4 regions of the Streptomyces sp. DSM 40868 genome follow, and region 1 is predicted to be linked to each of the others. Evidence: riboswitches for the same ligand, from Rfam matches in the RefSeq annotation. Region 1 holds a riboswitch; each other region holds the start of a gene.
The links. Region 1 has a riboswitch for cobalamin ahead of HB370_RS26590 (ribonucleoside-diphosphate reductase subunit alpha). Riboswitches for the same ligand answer to the same signal wherever they lie in the genome.
Positions count from the first base shown of each region.

Region 1 (5,110 bases):
TGACCGGCATCCTGGCGACGATGCCGTACATCGCGCTCCAGCTGGTCGGCATCCAGGCGGTGCTGGACGTGATGGGCGTCGGCGGCGGCGAGGACACCAACTGGTTCGTCAAGGACCTTCCGCTGCTCATCGCCTTCGGTGTGCTGGCGGCCTACACCTACTCCTCCGGCCTGCGCGCCCCCGCGCTGATCGCGTTCGTCAAGGACACGCTGATCTACATCGTCATCGCGGTGGCGATCATCTACATCCCGATCAAGCTGGGCGGCTTCGACGACGTCTTCGCCAAGGCGGGCGAGGCGCTCGGCCAGGCCAACCCGGCCACCGGCAAGCCGCGCGGGGCGGTCACGCCACCGGAGGCGGGCCAGTGGACGTACGCCACGCTGGCGCTCGGCTCGGCGCTCGCGCTGTTCATGTATCCGCACTCGATCACCGCGACCCTGTCGTCCCGCAGCCGTGAGGTGATCCGCCGCAACACCACGATCCTGCCGCTGTACTCGCTGATGCTGGGTCTGCTGGCGCTGCTGGGCTTCATGGCGATCGCGGCCGGGGTGAAGGTGTCCAACGGCCAGCTGGCCATCCCGCAGCTGTTCGAGGACATGTTCCCGGACTGGTTCACGGGTGTGGCGTTCGCGGCGATCGGCATCGGCGCCCTGGTCCCGGCGGCGATCATGTCCATCGCGGCGGCCAACCTCTTCACCCGCAACATCTACAAGGACTTCATCAAGCCGGACGCGACGCCCGCGCAGGAGACCAAGGTCTCCAAGCTGGTCTCCCTGCTGGTGAAGGTCGGCGCCCTGGTCTTCGTCCTCACCATGGACAAGACCGTCGCCATCAACTTCCAGCTGCTGGGCGGCATCTGGATCATGCAGACCTTCCCGTCCCTGGTCGGCGGCCTGTTCACCCGCTGGTTCCACCGCTGGGCGCTGCTGGCCGGCTGGGCGGTCGGCATGATCTACGGCACGGCCGCCGCGTACGGGGTGGCCTCGCCGACGCAGAAGCACTTCGGCGGCTCCTCGAAGGAGATCCCCGGCATCGGCGAGATCGGTTACATCGGCCTGACGGCGTTCGTGCTGAACGTGCTGGTCACCGTGGTCCTGACGGTCGTCCTGAAGGCCGTGAAGGCCCCCGAGGGCATCGACGAGACCAAGCCGGACGACTACACGGCGGACTCCGGCGACCCCGATGTCCAGGTGGAGCTTCCGCCGGCCACCGCGGGCAGCGCGCACTGACCCACGCGACATCCGCAGCGGGCCGCCGACAGCAGACGCGTCGGCGGCCCGCTGCCGTTGCCGGTCCGGGCGGGTGACGAGCGGTCCGCCGCGGCGGGGCGCCCCGCGGAAAACCCACGGCGCCTTGCCGTAGCCGTCCCGCACACTCGGCCCATGGACATCATCATCCGGCCCGCCGCCCCGTCCGAGTACGCCGCCCTCGGCGAGATCACCGCCCAGGCCTACCTCGGGGACGGCCTCCTGGACTTCGGCGAGAGCGACGAGTACCTGGGCGAGTTGAGGGACGTCGCGAAACGCGCGGCCGCCGCCGAGGTCCTCGTCGCGGTCGCGGACGACCGGCCGCTCGGCGGCGTCACCTTCGTCCCGTCCGGCGGCCCCATGGCGGACATCGCCCGTCCCGGCGAGGCGGAGATCCGCATGCTCGCGGTGGACCCCGCGGCCCGCGGCCGGGGCGTCGGCGAGGCGCTCGTCCGGGCCTGCGTCGAGCGCGCGAGGGCCACGGATGGCTGCACGGCCGTCGTCCTGTCCACCCAGCGCACCATGCACACCGCCCACCGCATCTACGAACGCCTGGGCTTCGTCCGCACACCCGAACGGGACTGGAATCCCGTGCCGGAGCTGGACGACATCACGCTGCTCACCTACGAGTTGACGCTCTGACACCACCCCGACACAACATCTGGGGGTGACACGGCAGCCCGACACAAGATGTATGCTCATGCTCGCTGTCGTCGCAGGGGAATCCGGTGCGAATCCGGAACTGTCCCGCAACGGTGTACTTGTGCGTATCCGCGTACGAGCGTCAGTCCGAGGACCTGCCGACAGTGCACCCGGCCAGCCGGCCGGTGTGCCCGACGTCCGGGCCTCGTGGAGTGGGCCGGTGGACGCGAGAGCCCCCGCGCGCTCGTGCTGCCCCCTGCCCTCCGCCAGGCCCCGTGCCGAGCGAGGGAGACCCCCACGTGACCATCGCGCCAGCCGACCCGGCTCCGGTCAGCGGATCCGAGACCGACGGTCCCGGTGCCGCGCTGCTGCGGACCCTGTCCGAGCTGACGGCCGATCTGCCCGACGCCGACCCCGGACGGGTCGCCGCCGCCGCGCTGCGCGGCCGGTCCGCGCGGGCCGACGAGGCGGAGCTGCGCGAGCTGGCCACGGAGGCCGCCGCCGGCCTGATCGCCGAGGACCCCGCCTACTCCAAGCTGGCCGCCCGGCTGCTGACCCTCGCGATCCGGGACGAGGCCGCCTCCCAGGGCGTGACCTCCTTCACCGGGTCGATCGAGGTCGGTCACCGCGAGGGCCTGGTCGCCGACCGCACCGCCGAGTTCGTGCGCACCCACGCCGAGCGGCTGGACGCGCTGGTGGACTCGGCCGTGGCCGACGGCGCCGACGACCGCTTCGGTTACTTCGGCCTGCGCACCCTGCACAGCCGCTACCTGCTGCGTCACCCGATCACCCGCAAGGTCATCGAGACGCCCCAGCACTTCATGCTGCGCGTGGCGAGCGGTCTGGCCGAGGACGACACGGTCCGCTCCGTGGACGAGGTCGCCTCGCTCTACGGCCTGATGAGCCGACTGGACTACCTGCCCTCCTCCCCCACCCTGTTCAACTCCGGCACCCGCCACCCCCAGATGTCGTCCTGCTACCTGCTGGACTCCCCGCTGGACGAGCTGGACTCGATCTACGGCCGCTACCACCAGGTCGCCCGGCTGTCGAAGCACGCCGGCGGCATCGGGCTGTCGTACTCCCGCATCCGCTCGCGAGGCTCGCTGATCCGGGGGACGAACGGGCACTCAAACGGGATCGTGCCGTTCCTGAAGACCCTGGACGCCTCGGTCGCCGCCGTGAACCAGGGCGGCCGTCGCAAGGGCGCCGCCGCCGTCTACCTGGAGACCTGGCACTCCGACATCGAGGAATTCCTCGAACTCCGGGACAACACCGGCGAGGACGCCCGCCGCACCCACAACCTCAACCTCGCGCACTGGATCCCCGACGAGTTCATGCGCCGCGTCAACGCCGACGCCCAGTGGTCCCTGTTCTCCCCCGCCGACGTCCCCGAACTCGTCGACCTGTGGGGCGAGGACTTCGACGCCGCCTACCGCGAGGCCGAAGCCGCCGGCCTCGCCAAGAAGACCCTCCCCGCCCGCGAGCTGTACGGCCGGATGATGCGCACCCTGGCCCAGACCGGCAACGGCTGGATGACCTTCAAGGACGCCGCCAACCGCACCGCCAACCAGACCGCCGAGCCCGGCAACGTCATCCACTCCTCCAACCTCTGCACCGAGATCCTGGAGGTCACCAACGACGGCGAGACGGCCGTCTGCAACCTCGGCTCGGTCAACCTCGGCGCCTTCGTCCGCGACGGCGACATCGACTGGGACCGCCTGGACGCCACCGTCCGCACCGCCGTCACCTTCCTCGACCGCGTCGTCGACATCAACTTCTACCCCACCGAACAGGCGGGGCGTTCCAACGCCAAGTGGCGGCCGGTCGGGCTGGGCGCGATGGGGCTGCAGGACGTGTTCTTCAAGCTGCGGCTGCCGTTCGACTCGGCCGAGGCCAAGGCGCTGTCCACGCGGATCGCCGAGCGGATCATGCTCGCCGCGTACGAGACGTCCGCCGACCTCGCCGAGCGCAACGGCCCCCTGCCCGCCTGGGAGAAGACCCGTACGGCCCAGGGTGTGCTGCACCCCGACCACTACGGTGTCGAGTTCACCTGGCCCGAGCGCTGGGCGGCGCTGCGTGAGCGCATCGCGCAGACGGGCATGCGCAACTCGCTGCTGCTGGCGATCGCGCCGACGGCCACCATCGCGTCGATCGCGGGGGTGTACGAGTGCATCGAGCCGCAGGTGTCGAACCTGTTCAAGCGCGAGACCCTGTCCGGCGAGTTCCTCCAGGTCAACTCCTACCTGGTGCAGGACCTGAAGGACCTCGGGGTCTGGGACGCCCGCACCCGCGAGGCGCTGCGCGAGGCCAACGGCTCGGTGCAGGACTTCCAGTGGATCCCCGAGGACATCCGCGCCCTGTACCGCACGGCCTGGGAGATCCCCCAGCGCGGCCTGATCGACATGGCCGCCGCCCGCACCCCCTTCCTCGACCAGGCGCAGTCGCTGAACCTGTTCCTGGAGACGCCGACCATCGGCAAGCTCTCCTCCATGTACGCCTACGCCTGGAAGTCCGGGCTGAAGACGACGTACTACCTGCGTTCGCGCCCCGCGACGCGGATCGCCCGCGCCGCCCAGGCGCAGCCCGTCCTCCCCGCGCAGGCCGCCGCGGACCCCGAAGCGGTCGCCTGTTCCCTGGAAAACCCCGAGTCCTGCGAGGCCTGCCAGTAATGTCCCGTAACACCAACCTGCTCGACCCCGGCTTCGAACTCACCCTGCGCCCGATGCGCTACCCCGACTTCTACGAGCGCTACCGGGACGCCATCAAGAACACCTGGACCGTCGAAGAGGTCGACCTCCACTCCGACGTCGCCGACCTGGCCAAACTCACCCCCGAGGAACAGCACCTCATCGGCCGGCTCGTCGCCTTCTTCGCCACCGGCGACTCCATCGTCGCCAACAACCTCGTACTGACCCTCTACAAGCACATCAACTCCCCCGAAGCACGCCTGTACCTGTCCCGTCAGCTCTTCGAGGAGGCCGTACACGTCCAGTTCTACCTGACGCTGCTGGACACCTACCTCCCCGACCCCGACGACAGGGCCGCCGCCTTCGCCGCCGTGGAGAACATCCCCTCCATCCGCGAGAAGGCACAGTTCTGCTTCACGTGGATGGACTCGGTCGAAAAACTCGACCGGCTGGAGACCAAGGCCGACCGCCGCCGCTTCCTGCTCAACCTCATCTGCTTCGCCGCCTGCATCGAAGGACTCTTCTTCTACGGCG
Region 1 is NZ_CP050504.1:5,816,333-5,821,442, reverse strand. It holds gene HB370_RS26600 (sodium:solute symporter family protein) at 1-1,229, shown strand, start outside; gene HB370_RS26595 (GNAT family N-acetyltransferase) at 1,383-1,889, shown strand; cobalamin riboswitch at 1,907-2,067, shown strand; gene HB370_RS26590 (ribonucleoside-diphosphate reductase subunit alpha) at 2,189-4,558, shown strand; gene HB370_RS26585 (ribonucleotide-diphosphate reductase subunit beta) at 4,558-5,110, shown strand, end outside.

Region 2 (5,110 bases), 3.5 Mb from region 1:
CCTGTTCCTTGAAGGAGAAGGGGACGGTGATCAGCCGGCCGTCGAACTCGGGGATGGCGACCTGCATCGCCGCGTCCATGGGGGACAGGGCGGCGTCGGACTCCTCCCACGCGGCGCGCGAGGAGGTGAGGCAGAGCCCTTGCAGCACGGGGACGTCCAGGTCGGCGAGCGCGCCGATGTCCCAGGCTTCCTCGTCGCCGCCGGCGGAGGCCGTGGAGGCGTGGGTGCCGCCGGCCGCGAGCACGGTGGCGACCAGCGCGTCGGCCCGGCCCAGCAGCTCGTACAGGGCGGGGTCCGCGCCGCGCAGCGAACCGCAGTACACGGGGAGGGCGTTGGCGCCGGCCGCCTCGATCGCCTGGCACAGGGTGTCCACGAAGGCGGTGTTGCCGCTCAGTTCGTGCGCCCGGTAGAACAGCACGCCCACGGTCGGGCGGCCGTCCTGGATGTCGTAGCCGCCGTGCACACCGAACTCGGGCATGCGGCGCGGCTCCTCGAAGCCCTCGCCGGTCAGCAGCACGGTGTCGGACAGGAACCGGGACAGCTCCAGCAGGTTGGCGGGGCCGCCCTCGACCAGGTACTTCAGCGCCTCCGCGACCACACCGGCGGGCACCGAGGACTCGGCCATGAGTTCGGCGTCGGGTACGGTCTCGCCGCCCAGCAGCACGGTCGGGATGCCGGACGCCTTCAGCGCGGCCAGCCCGTCCTCCCAGGCCCGCTTGCCGCCCAGCAGCCGTACGACGGCGAGGTCCGCGCCCTCGATCAGGGCCGGCAGTTCCCCGGCGACGTCGATCCGGGTGGGGTTGCCGATGCGGTAGCCGGCGCCGGAGGCCCGGGCCGCCAGCAGATCCGTGTCGGCGGTCGACAACAACAACACTGTGCTCATGCGGGCGCTCCCGGTGGAATGAAAGGCAGTCCTTGCGGCGCGCCGGACTCGATGAGCCGCCACAGCGCGTCCGTGTCCGCGTGCTGTTCGATGAGGTCGCCGAGCCGGTCGAGCTGCTCCTCGCGCAGCGCGGCGAAGGAGGTGTCCGGCGCGGGGACGAAGCGGCGGCCCGCGGCGGCGGCCACCTCGCGCAGGAAGGCGCGCCGGAAGCCGTCCGACTCCAGGGAGCCGTGCCAGTGGGTGCCCCAGGTCTGGCCGACGCGGCAGCCGTCCAGGAAGGGTTCGCCGCCCTCGACCGTGGCGACGCCGTGGTGGATCTCGTAGCCGTCGACGTGCTCGCCGAGGGCCTGGCCGCTGGGCCGGGTGAGGGTCTTCTCGCGGGCGAAGCGCACCCGCACGGGCAGGATGCCGAGCCCGTCGACGTGTCCCTTGCGGCTTTCGACGTCGTCCTCGATGTGCTCGCCGAGGATCTGGAAGCCGCCGCAGATGCCGAGGACGGGCCGGTGTTCGGCGGCCCGGCGTACGAGGGCGTCCGCCAGTCCGCGTTCCCTCAGCCACTGGAGCGCCCGTACGGTGCCGCGGGTGCCCGGGATCACCACGAGGTCGGCGTCGGCCAGTTCCTCCGGCCGGTCCACGAACCGTACGACGACGCCCGGTTCGGCGGCGAGCGCGTCCACGTCGGTGAAGTTGGACATCAGCGGGATCGCGCACACGGCGACCCGGAGGACGTCCTCGCCGACCGGGGGAGTGACCGTGGACTCCCGTACGGTGCCGCGCAGGGAGACGCGCAGTCCGTCCTCCTCGTCGATGCCGAGCCCGTGCCGGAACGGCAGGACGCCGTAGGTCCGCCGCCCGGTGAGGCCGTGCAGCATGTCCAGGCCGGGTTCGAGCAGGCCGACGTCGCCGCGGAACTTGTTCACCAGGAACCCGGCGACCAGCTCCTGGTCCTCGGGCGAGAGCAGGGCGACCGTGCCGAAGAAGGACGCGAAGACGCCCCCGCGGTCGATGTCGCCCACCACCAGCACCGGCAGCCGCGCGCCCCGCGCGATGCCCATGTTGACGATGTCGGTCCGCCGCAGGTTGATCTCGGCCGGGCTGCCCGCCCCTTCGCAGATCACCGCGTCATACGTGCCCCGCAGCTCGGCCAGGCAGTCCAGTACCGTGCCCAGCAGCCGCTGCTGGCGCCCGCCGTGGTAGCCGCGCGCGCTCAGCTCGCCCACCGGCTTGCCGAGCAGCACGACCTGGCTGCTCTGCTCGCCGCCGGGCTTGAGCAGCACCGGGTTCATCAGCGCGGTCGGCTCGATCCGGCAGGCCTGGGCCTGCATGGCCTGGGCGCGGCCGATCTCCGCGCCCTCCCGGGTCACGAAGGAGTTCAGGGACATGTTCTGCGCCTTGAACGGCGCCACCTTGACGCCCTGGCGGACCAGCCACCGGCAGATCCCGGCCGTCACGACGCTCTTGCCGGCGTCCGAGGTGGTGCCGGCCACGAGGAGGCCACCGTTCACTTCCCACGTCCTTTCAGGAGTGCGCGCGCGGCGAGCGTGGTGCCGAGGGCGAGCAGGCCGACGCGGCGGGAGAGCCGTACCGCCCGGTCGATGTCGGTGACCCGGACCGGGCGTCCGGTGCCGCCGTTGAGCACGGGCCGGTGTTCGACCCGGCCGCCGTAGGAGAGGGTTCCGCCCAGCCGGACGCCGAGGGCGCCCGCGAAGGCGGCCTCCACGGGACCGGCGTTGGGGCTCGGGTGCTTGCGGGCGTCGGCCTTCCAGGCGCGCAGGGCGCCGCGCGGGTCGGGTCCGGCGACGGTGGCGAGTACGGCGGTGAGCCGGGCGCCCGGCCAGCCGGCGACGTCGTCGAGGCGGGCGGAGGCCCAGCCGTAGCGGCGGTGGCGGGGTGACTTGTGACCCACCATGGCGTCCAGGGTGTTGACGGCCCGGAACCCGAGCAGCCCCGGCACCCCGGCCACGGCTCCCCACACCAGGGCGCCCACCACGGCGTCGGAGGTGTTCTCGGCGACCGACTCGACCACGGCCCGGGCCATTCCGTCGGCGTCCAGCGCCTGCGGGTCGCGGCCGCACAGGTGGGGCAGCCGGGCGCGGGCGGCCTCGACGTCCCCCGCGGCCAGGGCGCGCCCGATCGCGTCGGCCTCGCGGGCGAGCGAGGTGCCGCCGACGACGGCCCAGGTGGCGGCGGCGGTCAGCGCGACGGAGGCGGTACGGGAGGGGCGTACGGCGCGTGCGGCCAGCGCCCCGAGCACGACGGCGCCACCGGCGCATACGGCGGTGTGCACGGCGCCCCAGCCGCGGTGGTCGTGCCACAGCGCGCCTTCCACGGCCGTGGCCGCGCGGCCGAACGCGGCGACCGGGTGCCCGCGGCGGGGATCGCCGAGGAGCAGATCACCGAGGACGCCGGCGGCGGCGCCGTACGCGTATGTGCGGTCGGCACCCATCGGCTCAGCCGGCCGTGGGCACAGGGGCGTTCCCGGTACGGGTCCTTCGGCAGCCGAGCATGGCGATTCATGTCCTCACTCAGGGTGTCCACGCCCTGGTTCGACGGATTCCGGCGGCGAGAGTTCCTGGCTCCCGGGGGGTTCTTCCCCGGTGACAGTGGCGGGACCGCGCCGGATTCGCACTGGCTTCCTCTGCTGCCGCCGTACATGGCCTGGGCAGTCCACCACGTGCCCGGAAGGGCCGTCAACTTGCCTTTGACCTGGGATGCCCGACTGTGCTGAGGCCCACATCGCCGGGGCGCCGGACGGGTCTTCGGGGCCGCCGCGAGCATGCGTCCGCCCCGCCGGGTCCGGCGGGTGGGCCGGTCGGCGGGGCGGAGGCGGGGATCGGGGTCTGCGGTCAGGCCACGATCAGGTAGATGCCGTAGGCCACGGCCGCCGCGCAGGCGGCGAAGCAGACGTAGGCGCCGGTGACGGCGAGCGCGGCGGAGCCGCCCTGGGCCGCGGCCCGCTCGCGGCGGGACAGGCCGTTGATGCCGAGGGTGAACAGGGCCACCAGGCACACCGTGAACACGACGCTGACGCCCAGAACGGAGCCGAGGGCCGCCCAGTCGATCTTCATGGGATTGCTTCCTTCAGTAACCGTGCGGGCGGGTCAGACCGTGGCGGCCGGCGGGGCGGCGGGGGCCGGTTCGGCGGCCGGGGCGGGGATCGTGGCCGTCAGATCGCCGGCCGTCAGATCGGCGGTCGTCAGATCGGCGGTGGCCAGGTCCGCGGAGATCGGCTTCCCGGCGGCCGGGACCGTCAGGCTGTCGGCGATCGGGCCGGCGGGCGGCGGGGTGACCGCGGCGATGGCGGCGGTGACGACACCGGCCGGCTCGCCGGTCTCCTCGACCACGTTGGTGTGGTCCACGACCTCGCGGCGGGAGATCTTCCAGATCGCGGCGCTCGCGGCGACCAGGAAGACGGCGACGGCGGCGGTGCCCCAGTCACCGAGGTCGGTGACGGACTCGGCACCCGCGCCGACCAGCGCGGCGGCCGGCAGGGTGAGCACCCAGGCGACGGCCATGCGGGTCGCGGTGGACCAGCGGACCACGCCGCCCTTGCGGCCGAGGCCCGCGCCCATCACCGAGCCGGAGACGACGTGGGTGGTGGAGAGGGAGAAGCCGAGGTGGGAGGAGGCCAGGATGGCGGTCGCGGCGCCGGTCTGGGCGGCGAAGCCCTGGCGCGGCTCCAGGTCGGTCAGGCCCTTGCCCATGGTGCGGATGATGCGCCAGCCGCCGATGTAGGTGCCGAGCGCGATGGCCAGGCCGGCCGAGAGGATCACCCAGGTGGGAGGGTTGGCGCCGGGGGCGAGGGAGCCGCCCGCGATCAGCGCGAGGGTGATGATGCCCATCGTCTTCTGGGCGTCGTTGGTGCCGTGCGCGAGCGAGACCAGGCCGGCGGAGGCGATCTGGCCGGCGCGGTAGCCCTTGCGGGTGGCCTCGTCGTCGCCGGTGCCGCCGATGCCGTAGGAGAGCCGGGTGGCCAGGAACGAGGCGAGGCCCGCCACGACCGGCGCGGCGACGGCGGGGAGCAGCACCTTGGTGACCAGGACGCCGCCGTGGACGGCGTCGAAGCCGGCGGAGGCGACGGTGGCGCCGACCAGGCCGCCCATCAGGGCGTGCGAGGAACTGGAGGGCAGGCCCACCAGCCAGGTCAGCAGGTTCCAGAGGATCGCGCCGACCAGGGCGGCGAAGATGACCTCGGGACGGATGCCGGTCTCGTCGACGAGACCCTTG
Region 2 is NZ_CP050504.1:2,322,751-2,327,860, reverse strand. It holds gene cobN (cobaltochelatase subunit CobN) at 1-883, opposite strand, end outside; gene HB370_RS10475 (cobyric acid synthase) at 880-2,388, opposite strand; gene HB370_RS10470 (cobalamin biosynthesis protein) at 2,385-3,329, opposite strand; cobalamin riboswitch at 3,427-3,570, opposite strand; gene HB370_RS10465 (hypothetical protein) at 3,730-3,951, opposite strand; gene HB370_RS10460 (inorganic phosphate transporter) at 3,985-5,110, opposite strand, start outside.
Region 2: linked by a shared signal. The riboswitch ahead of HB370_RS10470 (cobalamin biosynthesis protein) and the one ahead of HB370_RS26590 (ribonucleoside-diphosphate reductase subunit alpha) in region 1 are both predicted to bind cobalamin.

Region 3 (5,110 bases), 1.2 Mb from region 1:
ACGTCGCCATCTACAGCACGCCCTGCCTGTTCGCCGCGCAGACCGCCATCGACCGCGCCCTGACCGAGCTGAAGGAGGCCGACGGCCGCCTGCCGCAGACCGGGCCGGACAGCGTGGGGGTCGCCGAGTGCCTGGCGCTGCTGGAGAAGAACATCAGCCGGCACCACGTCCACACCCCGGCGTGACCTGAGCCGCCCCAGGGGCCCGCGCGCACCCGCACGCGGGCCCCACGGCGGTTGACAGGCGGGTCCGGGCGGGCGACGGCCGGATCCCGGGCGCGAACGAGGCTCGGTCCTGGGCCGGACCGGGGATCCCGGCGTGCTTCCCCGGAGTCCGCCCGGGCACCGGGATCCCCGGCTTCCGGAGTCCGTCCGGGCACCGGGATCCCCGGCTTCCGGAGTCCGTCCGGGGACCGGAGGATCCCGGCTTCCCCGGACTCCGTCCCCGCTCACCCGCGCCCACCCCGCTCTGTGCCGGGCCCGCCTTCGCACCGGCCCCCTCCCCATGCCACCCGCTTCCAAGGCAGGAGCGCATGTCTCAGACGCTCATCGGCTCGGTCCGCGGTCTGGCGCGCCGTGTCGACTGGTACATCGTCGCGCTGTTCGGCGCGATCGGGATCGCCGCGCTCGTCCCGGCCGAGGACACGGCGGCCGAGGCCGTCTCATGGCTGACCAAGCTGGCGATCGGCCTGCTGTTCTTCCTCTACGGCGCCCGGCTCTCCCCGCAGGCCGCGCTCGACGGCGTACGGCACTGGCGGCTGCATCTGCCCGTGCTCGCCCTGACGTTCGCCGCCTTCCCGCTGCTCGGCCTGGCCGCACGGCTGCTGCCGGACGGGCTGCTCGGCGCCGAGCTGACCGCCGGCGTGCTGTTCCTGGCGGTGCTGCCGTCCACCGTGCAGTCCTCCATCGCCCTCACCTCCCTGGCCCGTGGCAACGTGGCCGCGGCCCTGTGCTCCGCGTCCTTCTCCACGGTGCTGGGCGTGGTCCTCACCCCGGTCCTGGCCGTCTGGCTGATCGGCGGCGGCGAAGACGACGGCATCCCGATCGGCGTGGGCCAACTCGGCGACATCGCACTTCAGTTGCTGCTGCCGTTCCTCGCCGGGCAGGCGGTGCGGCGGTGGATCTCCGGCTGGCTCGGCCGGCACCGCAAGGTGATCGGGCTCTGCGACCGGGGCTCCATCCTGCTCGTCGTCTACGCGGCGTTCAGCCGGGGCATGACCACCGGCATCTGGCAGCGGGTGTCCCCCGGCCGCCTGGTCCTGCTCGGTGTGCTGGTGGCGGTGCTGCTCGGCGCCGCCCTGCTGCTCGCCGACCGCTCCGCGCGGGCGCTGCGGCTGCCCCGCGAGGACCGGGTGACGGCGGTCTTCTGCGGGGCGACCAAGAGCCTGGCCAGCGGACTGCCGATGGCCTCCGTGCTGTTTCCCGCGGACGAGGTCGCCATGACCGTCCTGCCGCTGATGCTCTACCACACGCTCCAGCTGGTGGTCTGCGCCGCGCTCGCCCGCCGGCTCAGTCGGACGGCGCCGCCCGCACCGACCAGCGCTCCTCCACCCGTGCCAGCCGCCAGTACGCCAGCGCCGCCGCCCACACCGCCACGAACAGGCCGACGATGAGATAGCCGACGTTGTCCAGGTCCAGGCCGGCCACCCAGCCGGTCACCGGGTCGCTGAGGTCGAACTTCTCGTGCAGCACACCGACCAGCTCGATGGTGCCGATGAAGAAGGCCACGGCGATGGACAGACCGGTGATGGCGAGGTTGTAGAAGACCTTGCGGACGGGGTTGGCGAACGCCCACTGGTAGGCGAAGTTCATGAACGTGCCGTCGAGGGTGTCGAACAGGCTCATCCCGGCGGCGAACAGCAGCGGCAGGCACAGGATCGCGTACCAGGGCAGGCCGGCCGCCGCGCCCGAGCCGGCCATCACCATCAGGGTGACCTCGGTGGCCGTGTCGAAGCCGAGGCCGAACAGGAAACCCAGCGGGTACATCTGCCCCGGCCGGGACACGGACTTCGTCAGCCGCCCCAGCAGCCGGTTCATGAAACCCCGGGAGTCCAGGTGCCGTTCCAGCTCCGTCTCGTCGTAGCCGCCCGCGCGCATCGCCCGGAAGACCTTCAGGATGCCCGCCAGGGCGACCAGGTTCAGGGCGGCGATGAGGTAGAGGAAGGACCCGGAGATCGTCGTGCCGAGCACCCCGAGCACCTGGTGGGTGGTGGAGCCCTCGTTCATCACCTTCCCGGCCAGCGAGGTGCCGCCCGCGATCAGCAGGGCCAGCAGCACGACCACGCTGGAGTGCCCGAGCGCGAACCAGAACCCCACCGACACCGGCCGCTTGCCGTCGGCCATCAGCTTGCGGGTGGTGTTGTCGATCGCCGCGATGTGGTCGGCGTCGAAGGCGTGGCGCATGCCGAGGGTGTAGGCGGTGATCCCCAGTCCCACGCCGAACACCTGGGAGCCGACCTGGTAGTGCCTCGGGGCGACCAGCAGACAGAGGATCCCGAAGGCGACGACATGCAGGGCGAGGATCACCACCAGCAGCCCCGCCGTCTTGACGGTGTCCTCGCGTCGCCAGCGGAAAGTAGCGGCATCAGCCATCGGGTTCACGCTCCAGCACCTCGTGGATCACTTCGTGAGCTGCCGTGGCCGGTCTCCTGGCTTACGGGTCACACGTCCGCCGTTCCTGCCTTCCCGGCCTTTCGGCCAGTGGCCCGGCGGATGCCGGACGGAACGGGAACTCCCCGATCACAGTGGCGAGGGCCGCTCCGGTCTCACACCGGCTTCCCGAACACCACGGCCCGCCCACCGTAGAGGGGCACGCGGTTTCCTGCATAGCTGCGCAGTCGGGCAGGTATTCAAGATCACATCGCCGCCTGCCAGGATGGGGGCATGCATCTCGTTCCTGCCGACCGTGCCGATCGTCGCACCATCGACGGTCACCGGGTGTGCGAGGCGATCGCCGCGATCGGCGACGCGGGGCGTCTGCGCACCTGGTCCGACCGATTCTCGCTGCTGGCCGACGCCAACCGGCTCGCGCTGCTGCTCGCCCTGCACCGGACCGGGCCGCTGGCCGTCTCGGACCTGGCGATCGCCACGGGCATGAACGACCCGGCCGTCTCCCAGGCCCTGCGGCTGCTGCGCGCGGCAGGGGTCGTGGCGGGGGAGAAAGAGGGGCGCGTGGTGCGCTATCGGGTGGTGGACGAGGACGTGAGGGGCCTGTTGGAGCACTGCGCCGCCTGAGCGCCCCGGAAAAGGTTCCCTTTCGGGCAATGTGGACAGATACAGATTCCGTACTCTCGTCCGTCCCAGGGGAGCCCGTATGGCAGACCGCCCGCCGGACCTCTCGTCCAAGAACCCCGACTGGTGGCGCCAGGCCGTCATCTACCAGGTCTATCCACGCAGTTTCGCCGACGCCGACGGTGACGGCCTCGGTGACCTCAGGGGCCTGACCCAGCGGCTGTCGCACCTCGCCGCGCTCGGTGTCGACGCCCTGTGGCTGAGCCCCTTCTACCCCTCCGAACTCGCCGACGGCGGCTACGACGTCATCGACCCGCGCGGTGTCGACGAACGCCTGGGCACCCTGGACGACTTCGACGCCCTGGTGGGCGAGGCGCACCGGCTGGGCCTGAAGGTCGTCGTGGACATCGTCCCCAACCACACCTCCCATCTGCACCGCTGGTTCCAGGAGGCGCTGCGCGCCGGGCCCGGATCGGCCGCCCGCGAGCGGTACGTCTTCCGGCCGGGGCGCGGCCCGCACGGGGAACTGCCGCCCACCGACTGGCAGTCGGTGTTCGGCGGCAGCGCCTGGCACCGGGTGGCCGACGGGGAGTGGTACCTGCACCTGTTCGCCCCCGAGCAGCCCGACCTGAACTGGGACAACGAGGAGGTCCGCGCCGACTTCCGCACGACCTTGCGGTTCTGGTCCGACCGGGGTGTGGACGGCTTCCGCGTGGACGTCGCCCACGGCCTGGCCAAGGACCTCACCGAGCCGCTGCGGGACCTCGGCGCCCTCGGCGCGACCGGCGAGACGGCCCTGCGGCACCTGCCGCCGGGCAGCCACCCGTACTGGGACCGGGACGAGGTGCACGAGATCTACCGCGACTGGCGCAAGATCTTCGACGCCTACCGCCCGCCCCGCATGGCCGTCGCCGAGGCCTGGGTCCCGGGCGGCCGCCGGGCCCTGTACGCGCGCCCCGACGAACTCGGCCAGGCATTCAACTTCGAGTACCTCCAGGCCGGCTGGGACGCGGAGGAGCTGCGCGAGATCATCGCCGGCGAGCTGGCCACGGCCCGCTCGGCCGGTGCCTCCGCGACCTGGGTGCTGTCCAACCACGACGTCGTACGGCACGCCTCCCGGCTGGTGCTGCCGCCCGGCACCGACCCGGAGGCCTGGCTGCTCGCCCACGGCTCGGCGCCCGCCGTCGACCCGGCGGCCGGGCTGCGCCGGGCCCGCGCGGCGACCCTGCTGATGCTGGCGCTGCCCGGCTCGGCGTATCTGTACCAGGGCGAGGAACTCGGCCTGCCCGAGGTCGCGGACCTGCCCACGGAGGTGCTCCAGGACCCGATCTGGGAGCAGACCGGCCACACCCGCAAGGGCCGCGACGGCTGCCGGGTGCCGCTGCCGTGGACGACGACCGGGCCGTCGTACGGCTTCGGGCCCGGGGCCGGCTGGCTGCCGCAGCCCGCGTCCTTCGCCGGCTACGCGGTCCAGGCGCAGACCGGTGTGGAGGGCTCCACGCTGGAGCTGTACCGCACGGCCCTGCGGCTGCGCCGCAAGCTGCTGGAGGGCGAGACGCTGACCTGGACCCCGGGCGCGCCGGCCGGCGTGCTGGACTTCACCCGCAGCGAGGTCTGGCGCAGCGTCACCAACCTGGGCGCCGAGCCGGTGCCGCTGCCTCCCGGCGAGGTCCTGCTGAGCAGCGCCGAGCTGCCCGGCGGCGGGGTGCTGCCGCCGGACACCACCGTGTGGCTGGCCTGAGCCCTCCCGGCCGTGGCTAACCGGCCGGCGGGGCCGGGCTCGGCCCCGCCCCGGTGCCGCCGCCCGCGATGCCGTCGATGTCCACCGGTGTGGAGGTGGCCGACGGCGGCGGGGTGAGGACCACCTGCGGCCGGCCGGC
Region 3 is NZ_CP050504.1:4,614,692-4,619,801, reverse strand. It holds gene HB370_RS21060 (isocitrate lyase/PEP mutase family protein) at 1-185, shown strand, start outside; gene HB370_RS21055 (bile acid:sodium symporter family protein) at 533-1,612, shown strand; gene HB370_RS21050 (HoxN/HupN/NixA family nickel/cobalt transporter) at 1,509-2,591, opposite strand; cobalamin riboswitch at 2,620-2,804, opposite strand; gene HB370_RS21045 (metalloregulator ArsR/SmtB family transcription factor) at 2,883-3,233, shown strand; gene HB370_RS21040 (glycoside hydrolase family 13 protein) at 3,313-4,971, shown strand; gene HB370_RS21035 (DUF4142 domain-containing protein) at 4,988-5,110, opposite strand, start outside.
Region 3: linked by a shared signal. The riboswitch ahead of HB370_RS21050 (HoxN/HupN/NixA family nickel/cobalt transporter) and the one ahead of HB370_RS26590 (ribonucleoside-diphosphate reductase subunit alpha) in region 1 are both predicted to bind cobalamin.

Region 4 (5,110 bases), 4.9 Mb from region 1:
TGGCGAAGCCGGCCATGCGGTCCTCCAGGCCCAGGGCGAACATCAGCTCCGTGATGCCGACGTCATTGGTGACGACCCGCTCGGGGACCTTGTCGTACGTCACCCGGCGCCCGCAGTTGGTCAGGGTGACCGATGACGAGGACTTCGCGTCCCGGGAGGACTCCACCGTGGCGCCGCATCCGGTTGCGGTCGCGGCGAGACAGAGGGTGGCGGCGAGGAGCTGCTTGCGCATGGGCGTCCTTCAGGTGGTGGGCGGAAGCAGGTCGAACAGCAACTGGCGGGCGCCCGTCGCGGGATGCCGCACGGTGTGGGCACGGACGCCGAACACCTTCGCCAGCAGCGGGGGTTCGAGGATGCCATGGGGTGGCCCGGAGGCGACGATCCGGCCACCGTCGAGGACGTACAGGACATCGCAGTGGGCTGCCGCCAGGTTGAGGTCGTGGAGGGCGGCCAGTACGGTCGGGCCGCTGCCGCGGACCAGGGACAGGACGTCCAACTGGTGGGCGATGTCGAGGTGGTTGGTGGGTTCGTCGAGAACCAGGACGCGGGGCTGCTGGGCGAGGGCGCGGGCGAGGAGGACGCGTTGCTTCTCGCCGCCCGACAGGCCGAGGAACCCGCGGTCGGCGAGGTGGGCGACGCCGGTGCGTTCCATCGCCCGAGTGCAGATCTCCCGGTCCGAGGCGGCCGTGCGGCCCTGGTGCGGCAGCCGTCCCATGGCGACCACCTCGGTGACGGTGAAGTCGAACTCGGCCGAGGATTCCTGCGGCAGTGCGGCCAGTACCCGGGCGGCGGCACGGGGGTCCATGGCGTGCAGGTCGCCGCCGTCCAGCCGTACCACTCCCCCGGACGGCCGCAGGGCCCGGTAGAGGGAGCGCAACAGGGTCGTCTTGCCGCTGCCGTTGGGGCCGACGAGTCCGACGAACGCCCCGCTGCCCACGGTGAGGTCGACATGCTCGACCAGGCGGGTTCCGGCGGTCTCGATCGTGACGTCGTCGATGTCGAGTCGCATGCTCAGCGCCCCCCGAACGCGTAGCCGCCCCGCCGCATCAGCAGCAGGAACGCGGGCACGCCGACCACCGCGGTGATCACTCCGACCGGCAGCTCGGCCGGGGCGAGAACCAGCCGGGACAGCACGTCGGCCCACACCAGCAGTACGGCCCCGGCGAGCGGGGCGACGGCCAGCACGCGCCGGTGGTCGGCGCCGACCAGCATCCGTGCGACGTGCGGCACCATCAGCCCGACGAATCCGATGGCACCGCTGACCGCCACCACCGTCCCGGTCACGGCCGCGGTGACGACGAACAACTCCCGGCGCAGCCGGACCGGTCCCACGCCCAGGGCGGCCGCGGTCTCATCTCCCATGGCGAGCGCGTTGAGCGCCTCGGCCCGTCGGCGCAACCAGGCCCATCCGGCCGCCACGGTGACGGCGGCGAGCGGCACCTGGGCCCAGGTGGCGCCGCCCAGGCTGCCGAGCAGCCACATCATCGCCGACCTGGCCGCCTCGCCCCGGGCCGCGCCGAACACCATGACGGTGGTGACAGCCTGGAAACCGTACGCCAGTGCCGTGCCGGTCAGGATCAGCCGCAGCGGTGTCAGGCCCTGCGGGGAGCGGGCCACGGCGTACACGAGCGCCATGGCCGCGAGTGCCGACACGAAGGCCGACGCAGACAGCGCCCAGACCCCGAGCCCGGCGAACGCACCGAGGAGGATCACGGCGTTGGCGCCCACCGCCGCGCCCGAGGAGATGCCGAGGACGAACGGGTCGGCCAGCGCGTTGCGCACCAGAGCCTGCACGGCGACACCTACGGCCGCGAGACCCGCTCCGACCGTGGCGCCGATCAGCACCCGTGGCAGCCGGATCTCCCAGACGATCGTGTAGGCGGCCGCGTCGCTCGCGCGTACGGTGCCGCCGGTGAGCCCGGCCCACAGGAAGCTCGGCACCTCCGCCCAGCCGACCCCGGCGGCGCCCAGCGCCACACCGCCGACGAGCGACACCAGGAGCAACAGCAGCAGGGACAGACTGAGCGGCAGCACAGGGATGCGGCTGGGGGCCGTCCTTCGGCGCACGGGTGGGCCGTCCTTCACACGGGCCGCCTGCTGAACGTCGAGCAGGAGCAGCCCGCGCGGCCGTACCCGGCCGGGCGATCCTCTCTCGCAGTCCACGGCGAGCAGTCAACGGGTCGACACGCCCCCGCAGGCGATCGGGCTCGCACGGCACCCCTGGATCGCGGTGCCGTGCACACCGTTGCGGGTCAGCGCCGGACTCTCACCGGACTTCCCCCACGGAAGGCGAGGCAAGCCTAACAAACAGCCTCCGCCGCCTCTTTCGCGGAGCACCGCCCGGGCAACCGGAGCAGGAGGGGCAGGGGGCAGGGGGCAGGACAGCTGACGCCGATCGGGGCAGCGCTTGGTGAGGTGGCCGAGGTAGTCGTCGGCGGTGGTGCAGGACCGGCCCTGGGCGCTGCGTCGGTGCGGTCCGAGGTCTCCGTCGGCGTGGACGCGCACGGTGGTCGTGGCCGGGCGGGCCGCCGGCACGGCGGGCCTCCTGCTGCCGGCCGAGGGCCGGATCGACGACGATTTCGAGGGCGCTGACAGGGCTGCGTCGCGCTTCGATGAGGTCGAGCGACAACGCCAGACGTTCGACGATCATCCCGTCGTTGGCGTGGGGGTGCCGACACGCTCCAGCCACACGGATCCGACCGAGCACGCCCGCTGCGGCGATCGTGCGAGCGGCTCGGTCGGGTGCGTCCGGCCGTCGGGGGCGCGACGGCTGATCCGCCCGCGCCGGTCCGCCCCCGCGACGACTCCGGACAGCGCGGCCGCGCCGCGCGGCAAGGCGTCGAGCCCGGCGCCCGCGGTGACCGGTGTGTCAAAGTACGGGACGACCTTGAGGCTCTCGCCGGCCTCGGGATCGAGAGTGGTGAGCCGTCCGAGGAGCTCCTGCGTCTGCTCTTCCTCGCTCAGGCAGCCAGTCCACCGACGCCCTCTGCCCCGCCCACCGCTCCCTCCACCCGGCCGGATCAGGCTTTGAGCAGGCGCACCGAGCAGCCACGCGGCACCGGCTGCCTGCCCGGGAGCTTTGTTCACCCCCGTGAAGGGGCTGCCGAACAACGGCCGGACCGCTGAAGTCGGCATCGGAAGAACCGTGAACGGTACCCCGGAGGGAAGATCCGCATGCGCATCCGCACCAGTGGCGGAACAGGGCTGTCGCGCCGTCTGTCGGCGGCCGCCGTGAGCTGCCTGGCGTTCCTGTCCGTTCTGACGGCGACGGCACCGTCGGCCCACGCCGATGACGGGCCGGCCGGTGACGTGTTCGTCTCGTTGTCCGACGGCGGCAGGTTCGTCCAGAACGGCTGGAAGTGGCACGATCACTTCGGCATCGGCAACGAGACGCCCCTCACCGGCGACTTCGACGGCGACGGCAAGGACGACGCCGTGACCTTCACCCGCGGCGACGCGGCCGACGTCTACGTCTCGCTGTCCGACGGCGGCAGGTTCGTCCAGGACGGCTGGAGATGGCACGAACACTTCGCTGTCGGCAACGAGACGCCCCTCACCGGCGACTTCAACGGCGACGGCAAGGACGACATCGTCACCTTCACCCGCGGCGACGCGGGCGACGTCTACGTCTCGCTGTCCGACGGCACCAAGTTCGTCCAGGACGCCTGGAAATGGCACGAACACTTCAGCATCGGCGACGAGGTCCCGGCCGTCGGTGACTTCAACGGCGACGGCAAGGACGACATCGCGACCTTCACCCGCGGTGACACCGCCGACGTGTGGGTGGCGCTGTCCAACGGCCAGGGCTTCGGCACGTCATCCGTCTGGCACAACCACTTCGGCGTCGGCGGCGAGGTCGTCGACACCGGTGACTTCGACGGTGACGGCAAGGACGACATCGTCACCTTCACCCGCGGCGACGCGGCCGACGTCTACGTCTCGCTGTCCGACGGCACCAAGTTCGTCCAGGACGCCTGGAAATGGCACGACGGTTTCGCCGTCGGCAACGAGATCCCCACCGTCGGCGACTTCAACGGCGACGGCAAGGACGACGTCGTCACCTTCACCCGCGGCGGCGCCGCGGACGTCTTCGTCGCGACCTCCGACGGCGCGAAGTTCCTCGGCACCGGCCAGAAGTGGCACGACAGCTTCGCGGTCGGCACCGAGGTGCCCCGGGTGGGCGACTTCAACGGCGACCACCGCGCCGACGTCGCCACCTTCCTCCTCGGCGGCACCAGCGCCCTGCGCCAGCACATCGCCGACATCGCGCGCAGCCAGATCGGCGCGACCAACGGCAAGTGCGCCTACGGCCCCTGCGGCCTCGACTGGTGTGCCATGTTCGCCACCTGGACCTGGGAACGTGCCGGCATCGTCGGCGTTCCGCGCGGCTTGTACGTGGCCACGGCACTCGGCACCTGGGGGCAGCAGCGCGGGCTGTTCAAGGCCCGGCCGGCCGGCCAGACCGGCAGCCCGGCCGTCGGCGACTGGGCCGTCTACGGAGCCCCGGGCTCCGGCACCGGTGGCCATGTCTCGGTGGTGGTCGCGGTGCACGGCGACGGCACCATCACCACGGTCAACGGCAACTACAACGACAGGGTCGTCGAGACCCGCATCAACCCGGCCACCCACCGGGCCGGCTCCCGCAACGTCCTGATCTCGGGCTACGTCAGCCCGCCGGGCGCCTGACGGAGACCGCCCCACCGCCGTGACACCGCGTCACGGAGCGCCCCGCGCCCGGCTCCCGCCGGAAACCGCGCGGGGCGTCACCGCGTGGGTACGGCCCGCCCCGACAAACCGGACCGTGCTGCGGGATGCCACGCGACGCGTCTACTGTGCACGGTGGGAATCGGGGAAGTTCGGGGACGGGGATCGGCATGGGTCGTCGTGAGGCTCCACTGGATCCGAACGCGGGGCCGGTGGAACGGTTCGCGTTCGAACTGCGCAAGCTGCGGCAGGAGGCGGGCGGACCGACGTACCGGCAGATGGCCGCAGGCGCCGGGTACTCTGTCGCGACCTTGTCGCAGGCCGCCGCGGGGCGGCAGTTGCCGTCGCTGGCGGTCACCCTGGCGTACGTGCGGGCCTGCGGCGGCGACCCGCGGGACTGGGAGGC
Region 4 is NZ_CP050504.1:883,434-888,543, forward strand. It holds gene HB370_RS03985 (ABC transporter substrate-binding protein) at 1-232, opposite strand, end outside; gene HB370_RS03990 (ABC transporter ATP-binding protein) at 242-1,009, opposite strand; gene HB370_RS03995 (iron ABC transporter permease) at 1,012-2,034, opposite strand; cobalamin riboswitch at 2,175-2,310, opposite strand; gene HB370_RS04000 (FG-GAP-like repeat-containing protein) at 3,175-4,686, shown strand; gene HB370_RS04005 (hypothetical protein) at 4,875-5,110, shown strand, end outside.
Region 4: linked by a shared signal. The riboswitch ahead of HB370_RS03995 (iron ABC transporter permease) and the one ahead of HB370_RS26590 (ribonucleoside-diphosphate reductase subunit alpha) in region 1 are both predicted to bind cobalamin.